Regions from separate parts of the Rahnella sp. BIGb0236 genome, predicted to be linked through region 3. Evidence: predicted binding sites of a transcription regulator. Region 3 holds the regulator's gene; each other region holds the start of a gene.
The links. Region 3 encodes PhoB, which activates phosphate uptake and scavenging genes when phosphate is short. Its sites were predicted from a motif close to CTGTCATAAAACTGNCNNAT; they were not measured.

Region 1 (3,185 bases), on a different contig from region 3:
GCAAAAAATGCGCTTGCGGCAGGGAACTTTTCCAACAAGGTGAGAAAGCTTTGGCCTGTTTGAAATAAATCCTTATAATTAGCGGCCCTGAAAGGTGATTCGTTACACATACTGAGTGCCTTTCAAGTGCTATGTGCAAGTACACTATTCCTCCGGCCGGTTTCCATCGGGTCGGGGGGAATCAACATCCTGACAACAACTGCCAGTGTGGCATTAACGACCAACGAAAATATGAAAATGAGCATTCGCGCAATCCTTACCCTGGTTTTGGCAGTTGCTGCATATAGCCAGGCGTCTTTTGCTGTGGTCTACCCTCTTCCGGCCAATAACGGTCGTCTGGTCGGTGAAAACATCACAGTTATCGTTCCTCAGGGCAGCAGCCTGCCACTGGAACATTTCGCAGCGCAATACCAGATGGGTTTGAGCAACATGCTTGAAGCTAACCCTGGTGTTGACCCGTTCCTGCCAACGCCGGGCACCGTGCTGACTATTCCTCAGCAGCTGATCCTGCCGGAAACGCCGCATGAAGGCATCGTCATCAACAGTGCTGAAATGCGTCTGTATTACTACCCGAAAGGCACCAACACCGTGGTGGTTCTGCCAATCGGTATCGGCGAACTGGGCAAAGACACCCCGATGAACTGGGTGACCACCGTTCAGCGTAAAAAAGCCGGTCCGACCTGGACGCCGACCGCAAAAATGCATGAAGAATATGCCGCACGCGGCGAATTCCTGCCAGCCGTCTTCCCTGCCGGCCCGGACAACCCGATGGGTCTGTACGCGCTGTACGTTGGCCGTCTGTATGCGGTTCACGGCACCAACGCCAACTTCGGTATCGGTCTGCGCGTAAGCCACGGTTGTGTGCGTCTGCGTGATGCTGACATCAAATGGCTGTACGACAACGTGCCGCAAGGCACCCGCGTTCAGTTCATCAACGAACCGGTGAAAGCCACCGTTGAGCCGGACGGCAAGCGTTACATTGAGATCCACAACCCGCTGTCCTCTAACCAGGAAGAGTTTGATTCCCAGCAGCCGCTGCCAATCACTCTGACCGGCAGCGCAAGCAGCGTATCGATGGATCCTGCGGTTAATCAGACTGTGGTTCAGCGCGCCATTGAGATGCGTGCAGGTATGCCAGTTCAGATCAACTGATAATCTCTTCGACGTTTTTGTGAAAAAGCCCCGTTCATCGGGGCTTTTTTTTTTGCATAGTGCCGATGCAAAAGAGACTACGGATTACTCCCTCCCCTGCGAAGGGGAGGGCTGGGGTGGGGTATTACAGACAAATCATCGACCTGAAGATTACTCAGCCAACTGTTTTGCCATTAATACCCCCTCCCCGCCTCCCCCTTCGCAGGGGGAGGAGTAAAGCAGAATCCCCTTCATCACTGTCATTAAACCGTCACAACTCTCCCTTAACCTTCCGGTAACAAAAAATATCCATATGTATGTTTTTATTTCCGACGGTTTAAAAAAGGAGTTTTGATAATGCAACAATCCGTATCCCTTATCGCCCGCGCAGTCACTGCCGCCCTGCTGCTTTCCGCCTCTGCTACCTCACTCGCCGCCGAAACCGACACGCTGACTGACCGCGCGGCAAAAGGTGTGCTGACCGAACCGGGCGGTGCCCGTCGTCTGAGCGGTGACCAGACCGCCGCGCTGAAAGCGTCGTTATCCGACAAGACGGTGAAAAACGTGATTTTGCTGATCGGCGACGGTATGGGTGATTCTGAAATTACTTCTGCTCGTAACTATGCTGAAGGCGCAGGCGGCTATTTTAAAGGCATCGATGCCCTGCCGCTGACCGGCCAGTACACCCATTATTCTCTGGACAAGAAAACCCGTAAACCAAGCTACGTCACCGATTCCGCCGCTTCCGCGACAGCCTGGACGACCGGCGTTAAAAGCTATAATGGCGCGATTGGCGTGGATGTAGACGGTAAAGATCACCAGACTATCCTTGAGATCGCCAAAGCCGCAGGCAAGGCGACCGGCAACGTCTCCACGGCTGAATTGCAGGATGCGACCCCTGCCGCGCAGATCGCCCACATCACCTCGCGTAAGTGCTATGGTCCGGAAGAAACGGCGGAGAAATGCGCCAGTAACGCGCTGGAAAATGGCGGGCGCGGCTCAATCACTGAGCAGTTATTGCAGACCCGTGCGGATGTGACGCTCGGCGGCGGCAGAAAATCCTTCAGCCAGCTGGCGAAAGCCGGGGAATATCAGGGTAAATCCCTGAAAGATCAGGCGCTGGCACAAGGTTATGTGTGGGTAGAAAACGCGGAACAGCTCAGCGCGATCACCCAGGCCGATCAGAAGAAACCGGTGCTCGGCCTGTTCTCTGAAGGCAACATGCCGGTGCGCTGGCAGGGCCCGAAAGCCACTTATCATGGCAACATTGATAAACCGGCTGTCACTTGTGAAGCCAATCCGCAGCGCACAGCCGATATCCCGACGCTGGCCGCCATGACGGAAAAAGCCATCGACCTGCTGAAAGCTAATCAGAACGGTTTCTTCCTGCAGGTGGAAGGTGCCTCGATTGATAAACAGGATCACGCGGCGAATCCGTGCGGACAGTTTGGTGAAACTGTCGATCTGGATGAAGCCGTGCAGAAAGCACTGGAGTTTGCCCGTCAGGATGGCAACACGCTGGTTATCGTCACCGCCGACCACGCCCATTCCAGTCAGATTATCGAAGCCGATGCCAAAGCACCCGGCCTGACGCAAACGCTGACCACCAAAGACGGCGCGCCGATGACCATCAGCTACGGTAACTCAGAAGATGATTCGCAGGGACATACCGGCACGCAACTGCGCATTGCCGCGTTCGGCCCGCATGCGGGGAATGTCGTCGGTCTGACCGACCAGACGGATTTGTTCTATACGATGCGGGATGCCATGGCGATTAAAGCGCAATAGTGAGGGTTTTGCTTTGCTCCTTCCCCTGCGAAGGGGAGGGAGTAAACTTCAGGCCTCAACCTTAGTGCAATAAATTATCCAGTCTGTCGTCATCAATCCCGTCCGGCTCCAGATGTGCTGTCACATCCGCTGATTTGAACAGTTTGCTGACCGCCATTTCCGCCGCATCACCGATATCGTGCCCGATATCCACCGTCAGGTTACCGTCAACCTCGACGTGGAATTCGACGAAGACGCGGTCACCGCCGTTACGGGTGCGGATGTCG
Region 2 (3,185 bases), on a different contig from region 3:
ACACGATGGTGGTTTCACGCTGGTTGGTGATACCGATACCGGCGATCTGATCAGAGTTAATGTCGGCTTTCGCCAGCACTTCCACCAGCACCGAGCTTTGCGATGACCAGATTTCCATCGGGTCGTGCTCAACCCAGCCCGATTTAGGGTAGATCTGAGTGAATTCGCGCTGTGACACGCTGACGATATTGGCATCGTGATCCAGAACTACGGCGCGTGAGCTGGTTGTACCCTGGTCGAGTGCAACAATGTATTTTTTTTCGTGAGTCGTATCTGCTGACATAATATTCATCCTGCGAATGAGTAAGCTGTGGAACAGTTTAGCCGATCAGGCCTTACGCTGTTTGGATGGCTGAGACGCTTTTTCTTCTACCGGCTCATTAATCTGATTTGGCAGATGGCGACCAATCAGCGCTTTATATGCGATGGCACCCAGAGAAGCCCCGAGCAGCGGACCAAAAATCGGCACCAGGAAATAAGGGATATCGCGTGCGCCGGTGAAGGCAACCTTGCCCCAGCCAGCAAAGAAAGCGAACACTTTCGGACCGAAGTCACGGGCCGGGTTCAGGGCGAATCCGGTCAGCGGCCCCATGGAGGCACCGATTACGGCGATCAGGATACCGATCAGCAGCGGTGCCAGCGGGCCACGTGGAATACCGTTACCATCATCGGTCAGGCCAAGGATCAGCGCCATCAGAATGGCGGTAATCACGGTTTCAACCAGAAACGCCTGCAAGACGCTGATATGCGGGTTTGGATAGGTTGAGAAAATACCGGCCAGATCCAGACTTTCGACGCTGCCGCGCACCATGTTGTGGCTTTGCTCGAAATCGAAGAACAGGTTGTAGTAGAGGCCGTAGACCAGTGCGGCGGCACAGAAGGCTCCGGCGACCTGCGCGATGATGTAAGGCAGAACTTTGCGTCCTTCAAAGTTTGCAAACAGACAAAGTGCGACGGTCACCGCCGGGTTCAGGTGTGCACCTGAAATGGCTGCAGTCAGGTAGATGGCCATTGCCACGCCCAGACCCCAGATGATACTGATTTCCCACTGACCAAAGGTAGCTCCGGCAAGTTTCATTGCTGCGACACAGCCCGCACCAAAGAAAATGATAAGCCCGGTACCCAGAAACTCAGCGATGCACTGACCTTTTAATGTGGAACTCATGGTTTGGCTCATAGTTTGATCCTGCTAAGGATAATGTTAATGGTTAGTTATAGTTTTTCTGTTATGTCGTACGTGAACGTAATCGGATTTTGGCGTTCATCATTAAATGAGAACGTAATGTGAATTTATCGTTAACGAGCATAAACGAGAAATAGCGAAATCAAAATTTGTGTGTTGTGTCATAAAAATGAGCGATTTCGCGTATTGGCAGAACTTGATGCAGCGCAAAAAGTCCATGATTTAACATTTTCAGCGAACCTGTCTTTTTAAACGAACATCAGCGACCTTATCCGTGCGGCGGCTAAGGTTATTCGGTATTAAGCCGGATTTCTGGTGAGTGACGCTGCTTTTTAAGCATTTCCTGATACCCGGCGCTGTAAAATTGCAACAGACTGCGTGGATAAAGGGGTTGCTGGTAGACAGACCACAGCTGGCTACATACAATCACCCGTTAAGACACCCGGCGGTTTTGCGCAATTCTCTGATGAATTTGTTATGAAAATCGACGGTGTGCAGGAATTTTTGAGCCGTGTCCGGACGATGCGGCAGAACATAAGATGTGCGCCTTGCGAACATAAGGGGACCGAAAAATGTCATTTGAAGTATTTGAGAAATTAGAAGCTAAAGTTCAGCAAGCGATCGATACCATTACTCTGTTGCAGATGGAAATCGAAGAACTGAAAGAGCAGAACAACACCCTGTCTCAGGAAGTTCAGCAAGCCAGCGGTAATCATGAGTCTCTGGTGCGTGAAAATGCGCAGCTGAAAGAAGAACAACACGTATGGCAGGATCGTCTGCGTGCACTGTTGGGAAAAATGGAAGAAGTCTGAGCACTTCCGCCATCAAATGAAAAAGGACGCCATGGCGTCCTTTTTTGTGGCTGCAAGAAAGCGTTACTCGATATCGAGCGGGTCTTCCGACAGCACGATACCGGTATTGTCGGCATACAGATGGTCGCCGGAGAAGAAGGTCACGCCGCCGAAATTGACACGAATGTCGCTTTCGCCGATCCCTTCACTGCCTGCGCCAGCCGGAATAGCGGCCATGGCCTGAATACCCAGATCCAGTTCTTCCAGATCGTCAACCTGACGGACCGCACCATAAATCACGATGCCTTCCCATTCGTTTTGCAGTGCCAGGCGTGCCAGTCCGGCATCCAACAGTGCGCGACGAACAGAACCGCCGCCATCGATCACCAACACGCGGCCCCGGCCATTTTCTTCCAGCAGATCATAAAGCAAGCCATTATCTTCAAAGCATTTCACGGTGGTGATTTGCCCGCCAAATGAAGTACGGCCGCCAAAGTTGGAGAACAAGGGTTCGACGACATTCACTTCTTCATGGTAGATGTCGCAAAGTTCGGAAGTATCGTATTTCATAGGATTTCATCTGGTTGCTGCATGAGTATTCAGTATATCCCTTTCCGGCGGATGTTGGCAAAATCATCAATTGTTAAATGTGAAAAGTGACCCGATAAACGCACATCAGGCCACTTTGCCTCAATTAAGTAACAGACCCACTGCAAACAATACGTTAGTCAGCAACGCGGTTTTCACCATATGTTCCAGCAGCGGGCGCACTTCCGTGGACGTTTTCGAATTCATTACCCGCATGACATGTTTTGCCAGCATCGGGATAGCCAGGACAAACAGCCAGCCGGTCCAGTGGTGCAGGTGCACGGCGGAGAATACTGCCAGACAGAGGACGGCAGCAGTCAGAAGGGTGGCGTGATAACGGCGCGCGTTGACCGGCCCGAGACGTACCGCCAGCGTATTCTTGCCATTGGCGCTGTCCGTTTCGATATCGCGCAAATTATTGATATTCAGCACCGCCGTGGACAGCAAGCCGGTCGCCGTCGCCGGTAACATCACGATCCAGTCGAAATAGCCCGCCTGCAAATAGAATGTGCCCGCGACGCTTATCCAGCCGAAGAAAATCAGCACCGAAATGTCGCCAAGCCCCATGTAGCCGTAAGGGCGCGTGCCGACGGTATAGGTGATGGCGGCGCCAATCGAGAGCA
Region 3 (3,185 bases):
GCTAAAAATGCAGCGGATGGCTCAACGCTTCCATGATTCATCTGGCGTGGTAACCCAAACCACGATGCGCGAAATTAACAAAATTGTTGATGAAGCCATGCAGGAAGAGAGATTGAAAGCCTTTGCCGAAAGTTCAGCTGAACGTATTCGTGCGCTGCGGGAAAAAGAAAAAATCAGTCAGGGTGTACTGGCCAGACTCATCAATATGTCGGCTAACAGCATTCAAAAATGGGAGCGGGATGAAACCAAACCCACCGGTGCGGCTCTGATCTTACTGATGCTGATCGAAGAAAAAGGTTTGCAGATCATCTGCTAGAAGAAGCCACAGCGAGTGCTGTGGCGTGGTGGTTTATCCTTTCACATCGCTTTGCGTGGTCTGTTCCTCAGGAACAATCAACTTCGGTGCCAGCGTAAATATAAAGCGGGTTCCGGTGCCGACTTCACTCATCACTTCCAGTTTGGCGTGATGATGGCTGAGCGCATGTTTGACGATCGCCAGTCCGAGGCCGCTGCCGCCGGTCTGGCGTGAGCGGGCTTTATCGACGCGGTAGAAACGTTCCGTCAGGCGCGGCAGATGTTGCGGTGCAATACCCGGTCCGTTGTCGCTTATCTGGAACTGCGCGCCGTGCGGCGTTTGTTGCCAGCTGACTTCAATCCGGGTACCGGCTGGCGTGTGGTTGACCGCGTTATACACCAGGTTCGACACCGCGCTGCGCAGCTGATCTTCGTTGCCGAACACTTTCAGCTTGTCGTTTACCCGGAACACCACGTCATGCCTGCCGTTGCTGAGCGTTTGCACTTCACGTTCCAGCATGCCGAGCATCAGCGGAATATCGACTTTCTCGTGCAAATCGATATTCGCTGAGGCTTCAATTTTCGACAGCGTCAGCAGCTGTTTCACCAGCCCGTCCATCCGCCGCGTCTGTTCCTGCATGGTATCCAGCGCTTTGCTGCGAAACGGTTCTTCCAGCTTGGCGTCTTCCATCATTTCCAGATAACCCTGCAATACCGTCAGCGGGGTTCGCAGTTCATGACTGACGTTGGCGAAAAAGTTACGCCGTGCGCCTTCGAGCTGGCGCATCTGCGTGACGTCGCGCGCCACCATCAGCAGTTGCCCTTCGGAATAGGGCATGACGCGAAACTCGACGTAATGCTCATTATTGAGTTGCAGATTCAGGGCGCGGCTGAAATCACGGGTCTGGATCCACAGCCGGAACTCCGGATAACGCAGCAGGTTAAAGATGTGCTGGCCGTTATCTTCCGGCCAGCGGAAACCGAGCAAATCCTGAGCCAGTCCGTTACACCAGAAAATATTGCCTTCTTCGGTCGTGAGCACCACGGCGTCCGGCAACGATTCGGCACCGCTGCGAAAACGCTTGATGAGCTGGCCTAATTCGCGACGCCGACGCCGGTTACGCATCTGCATCTGGTTCAGGCCGTAAAACAGCGGCTCCCAGCTCCAGCGGCCATTCGGCGGGGTAATGCTGCGGTCGAGCCACAGCCAGTGAGAAAGTTTCAGCTGGTTGTAATAATTCCAGCCCAGTGCCGCCATCAGCGACACAAAGAGGAGCCAGCCAAAATGGCCGACGAAGATACCGAGGATTAACGCGGGCAGGCAAAAGAGAAAAAATTCACCTGCCAGCCGTTTCCATGACAAACGTTCTAGCACACAGATTCTCCGCTGTGAGGGCTCAATAACGCGTTGAAAAACGGTATCCGGTACCGCGAACAGTCTGGATCATTCTGTCATGTCCACTGGTTTCCAGCGCCTTACGCAAACGACGAATATGCACGTCAACCGTGCGATCTTCCACATAAACGTTAGTGCCCCAGACGTTATTCAGCAACTGCTCGCGGCTGTAAACACGTTCGGAGTGCGTCATAAAGAAGTGTAATAATTTAAATTCTGTCGGCCCCATATCGAGCGCCTGCTCGTTGGCCATCACACGGTGAGACGACGGATCCAGGCTTAAACCCTGCATGTCGATCACTTCTTCTACCGCCATTGGCGAGATGCGGCGCATCACGGCTTTAATGCGGGCAACCAGTTCTTTCGGAGAAAACGGTTTGGTGATGTAATCATCGGCACCGACTTCGAGGCCGCGCACCCGATCTTCTTCTTCACCGCGCGCGGTCAGCATCATCACCGGGATTTCGCGGGTCAGGGCTTCACGTTTCAGGTGTTTAATAAACTGAATACCGGAACCGCCGGGTAACATCCAGTCAAGCAGGATCAGTTCAGGGTAAGGTTCAACAAGCTGCCCGATCGCTGAATCAAAATCCTCAGCTTCTACTGCCTGATAGCCATTCTGTTCCAGTACAAAACACACCATTTCACGGATTGGAGCTTCGTCTTCAACCACCAATATACGTCTAGCCATCGTAGGTCCTGCCAATAGGTTAGCGATCTTTTATTTGATTGCGGGCGCCATTATGCGTCAGTTTTGTGACAGATTTATGAATAGAAAGGATGGTTCATTACAGTCAAATATGACAGAGACATTTCTTCTATTTAGCGGGCATCTTGCTGAAATTGGTCTGATTTATCGGGGACAGCGTCCCCCGCCGACGTTTATACTTTGCCCCATCGTTGTCATCCAGGATCCATACGGGAGTCTCATGCGCCTGATCCACACGTCAGACTGGCACCTCGGCCAGTACTTTTTTACCAAAAGCCGCGCTGCCGAACATCAGGCATTTTTGCGCTGGCTGACCGGTCAGGTGCAGCAACATCAGGTCGATGCCGTGATTGTCGCGGGGGATATTTTCGATACCGGATCACCGCCCAGTTATGCCCGCGAATTGTATAACCGCTTCGTGGTGGAATTACAACAAACCGGCTGCCAGCTGGTGGTGCTGGCCGGTAATCACGATTCTGTCGCCACGCTCAACGAATCCCGCGAACTGCTTTCCTGTCTGAATACCCGGGTGATTGCCACCGTGGGTGAAAACCTGGCGGAACAAATTTTAGTGCTCCGTCAGCGCGACGGAACGCCCGGCGCGGTGCTGTGTGCCATTCCGTTTTTACGTCCGCGTGATTTGCTTGCCAGTCAGGCCGGACAATCCGGCAGCGACAAACAGCTGGCATTACAGGAAGCCATTGCCGCCCATTATGACGCGCTGTGGCAGGCCGCGCAGGCGAAACGCGATGAACTGGGCGTACCGCTGCCCGTGATTGCCACCGG
Region 4 (3,185 bases), on a different contig from region 3:
AACTCCAGGCCCACTGGAAGTTATAACCGCCCAGCCAGCCGGTGACGTCCACCACTTCGCCGATGAAATACAGACCCGGCACCTTCGCGGCGGCCATGGTTTTTGAGGATAATTCTTTGGTATCGACACCGCCGAGCGTCACTTCTGCCGTGCGGTAGCCTTCGGTGCCATTCGGTTGCACCTGCCAGTTTTGCAGTTGTTCAACCAGTTCGGCCTGCTGCGGCACATTCAGCTGCTTCAGCGTGACATCCGGTAACTGACCGAGGGTTTGCAGGCATTCGACCAGGCGTTTTGGCAGTTGCATCGCCAGCGTATTTTTCAGGCTCTGGTTCGGATGTGCCTGACGCTGTTCATTCAGAAACGCCGCCAGATCGACATCAGGAAGTAAGTTAACGCTCACAAACTCGCCAGGCAGCCAGTAACTTGAAAGCTGTAAAACCGCCGGGCCGGACATGCCGCGATGGGTGAACAGGATGCTTTCACGGAAAACAGTGCCATCTTCCGCCGTCAGTACCGCAGGCACTGACACGCCGGAGAGCGTCTGTAAGTGATCCAGCAGCGGTTTATGCAGGGTAAAAGGCACCAGACCGGCGCGGGTCGGCAGGACTTTCAAACCAAACTGTTCGGCAAGACGGTATCCAAACGGCGAAGCGCCCAGTCCCGGCATGGAAAGTCCGCCGCTGGCAATCACAAGTGAGTGAGTACTTACAGTTGAGCCGTTCACCTTGATAATAAAGCCCTCTTCGGTTTTCTGAACGTCGGAAATCTCGCTGCGCAGACGCACATCGACATGACCCAGTTCGCATTCCTTATCGAGCATTGCCACAATTTGCTGGGCAGAATCATCACAGAACAACTGACCGAGGGTTTTCTCATGCCAGGCGATGCCGTAGCGGTTGACCATATCGATGAAATCCCACTGGGTATAACGCGCCAGCGCGGATTTACAAAAATGCGGGTTTTCGGAAAGATAGGCAGCGGGTTCGGCGTAAAGGTTAGTGAAATTGCAGCGTCCGCCGCCTGACATCAGAATTTTACGCCCGGTTTTTTTCCCGTTATCCAGCAGCAGAACCCGGCAGCCACCTTGTCCGGCCTGTGCTGCGCAGAACATACCCGCCGCACCTGCACCAATGACTACCACATCAACCTGTTCCACTTTTGGCCTCTCTTTATGAAAATTCAACTACGTTTTAGATAGGGTTTACCCCTTACCGATGGGCGTTCAGGCCGCATGATGCCGCGGATTGTAAGGGACAGCCGCCGCTTAGACCAGCCAGACTGTCCGCTTTCTGAACGTCGTAAGTAAATGTTTCTGTGAGTAAAGAGGGAATAACGTTTTGATAAATAAAAATTTAATTGAAACAAAGCCAAATATTGAACTGTTTTTAGTCAAAAAAATGTCATATTTTCCTTTTCCCGTCCCCCTGTTCTCGCAGATAATGCGCGGCGTTCATGACCACTAACTGGCGTAACAATTATGCTGCATCTATTTGCCGGATTGGATATTCATACCGGTTCTTTATTGATTCTCGCGTTACTGTTTGTTCTGTTCTACGAAGCCATTAACGGTTTCCATGACACAGCCAACGCAGTAGCAACCGTCATCTATACCCGGGCAATGCGTTCGCAATTAGCGGTCGTGATGGCAGGGGTATTTAACTTCTTTGGCGTCCTGCTCGGTGGTTTGAGTGTGGCCTATGCCATCGTCCATTTACTTCCAACCGATTTACTGCTTAACGTGGGTTCCGCACATGGCCTCGCCATGGTGTTCTCTATGTTGCTGGCGGCGATCATCTGGAACCTCGGCACCTGGTACTTTGGCCTGCCGGCGTCCAGTTCCCACACGCTGATTGGTGCCATCATTGGCGTCGGGCTGACCAATGCATTAATGACCCACACGTCTGTGGTCGATGCGTTAAACATCCCGAAAATGATCGGCATTTTTGCATCTCTGATTATCTCACCGCTGGTCGGGATGATTATGGCAGGCACCATGATTTTCCTGTTGCGCCGTTACTGGAGTGGCAACAAGAAACATGCCCGTATCCACCTGACGCCTGCTGAACGTGAAAAGAAAGACGGCAAGAAGAAGCCGCCATTCTGGACCCGTATTGGCCTGATCCTGTCGGCTATCGGCGTGAGTTTCTCTCACGGCGCAAACGACGGACAGAAAGGTATCGGCCTGATCATGCTGGTCTTGATCGGTGTGGCACCGGCAGGTTTCGTGGTGAACATGAGCGCGACCGGATACGACATTACCCGTACCCGCGATGCCGTGACCCACCTCGGTCAGTACTATCAGCAGCATGTGGATGCCGTGCCTCACGTCGTTGCGCTGACGCCGCTGGTGCCTGCACCGGACGTCAACATTGCGCCTACCGACGAGCCGAAAGTGTTCCACTGCGACAGCAGCCACGCACTTGACGCCATTGGGCGCGCTCAGACCCTGCTGACCAATTTGCAGTCCTACAGCGACCTGTCACCGGAAGAACGCAGCCATATGCGTCGTCTGCTGATGTGTGTTTCTGATACTGCGGATAAAGTCGCGAAGCTGCCGGAAACCTCCGTGGCGGACAAACGCTTCCTCGGCGAGCTGAAAACCGACATTCTGCAGACGGTCGAATACGCGCCTATCTGGATCATCATCGCTGTGGCGCTCGCACTGGCCATCGGTACCATGATTGGCTGGAAACGTGTGGCGACCACTATCGGCGAGAAGATTGGTAAGAAAGGCATGACCTACGCACAGGGCCTGTCTGCCCAGCTGACGGCGGCGGTGTCTATCGGCGTGGCCAGTTACACCGGCATGCCGGTTTCCACCACGCACGTACTGTCTTCTGCGGTTGCAGGTACCATGATTGTCGATGGCGGCGGTGTGCAGTCGAAGACGGTGAAAAACATCGCCATGGCGTGGATCTTAACCCTGCCAGTGTCGATTGTCCTTTCCGGCGTGCTGTACTGGATTGCGCTGAAGCTGATCTGATCCTTATCTGACCGGCATTAAAAAGGCGACTCTGCTCAGCAGGTCGCCTTTTTTGTTTCCTTTTCCACACATCCTCCCTAATTCATAACCAAAGTAATTGGAGTTGCAGCAAGGCAGCAAGCGAGAGAATCCCGATGAGCTGACACAGGTCAGTGATTCGGGTGAACGAGAGCCGCTAACGCCGCTGCAGCTTCAAGTACTA

Region 1: a site for PhoB is predicted at 1,389-1,408, ahead of phoA (alkaline phosphatase). Genes of this name have one in related genera too.
Region 2: a site for PhoB is predicted at 1,342-1,361, ahead of EDF78_RS22315 (MIP/aquaporin family protein). Genes of this name have one in related genera too.
Region 4: a site for PhoB is predicted at 1,387-1,406, ahead of pitA (inorganic phosphate transporter PitA). Genes of this name have one in related genera too.

Annotation. Positions count from the first base shown of each region.
Region 1 is NZ_SOAO01000007.1:127,717-130,901, reverse strand. Features, by position in the region: gene EDF78_RS15625 (L,D-transpeptidase family protein) at 232-1,152, shown strand; gene phoA (alkaline phosphatase) at 1,489-2,919, shown strand; gene EDF78_RS15615 (cation diffusion facilitator family transporter) at 2,981-3,185, opposite strand, start outside.
Region 2 is NZ_SOAO01000015.1:84,544-87,728, forward strand. Features, by position in the region: gene glpK (glycerol kinase GlpK) at 1-283, opposite strand, end outside; gene EDF78_RS22315 (MIP/aquaporin family protein) at 329-1,177, opposite strand; gene zapB (septal ring assembly protein ZapB) at 1,756-1,995, shown strand; gene rraA (ribonuclease E activity regulator RraA) at 2,059-2,544, opposite strand; gene EDF78_RS22330 (1,4-dihydroxy-2-naphthoate polyprenyltransferase) at 2,665-3,185, opposite strand, start outside.
Region 3 is NZ_SOAO01000002.1:617,603-620,787, forward strand. Features, by position in the region: gene EDF78_RS06405 (helix-turn-helix domain-containing protein) at 1-316, shown strand, start outside; gene phoR (phosphate regulon sensor histidine kinase PhoR) at 350-1,669, opposite strand; gene phoB (phosphate response regulator transcription factor PhoB) at 1,692-2,381, opposite strand; gene sbcD (exonuclease subunit SbcD) at 2,620-3,185, shown strand, end outside.
Region 4 is NZ_SOAO01000004.1:237,081-240,265, reverse strand. Features, by position in the region: gene EDF78_RS10800 (NAD(P)/FAD-dependent oxidoreductase) at 1-1,156, opposite strand, end outside; gene pitA (inorganic phosphate transporter PitA) at 1,478-2,983, shown strand.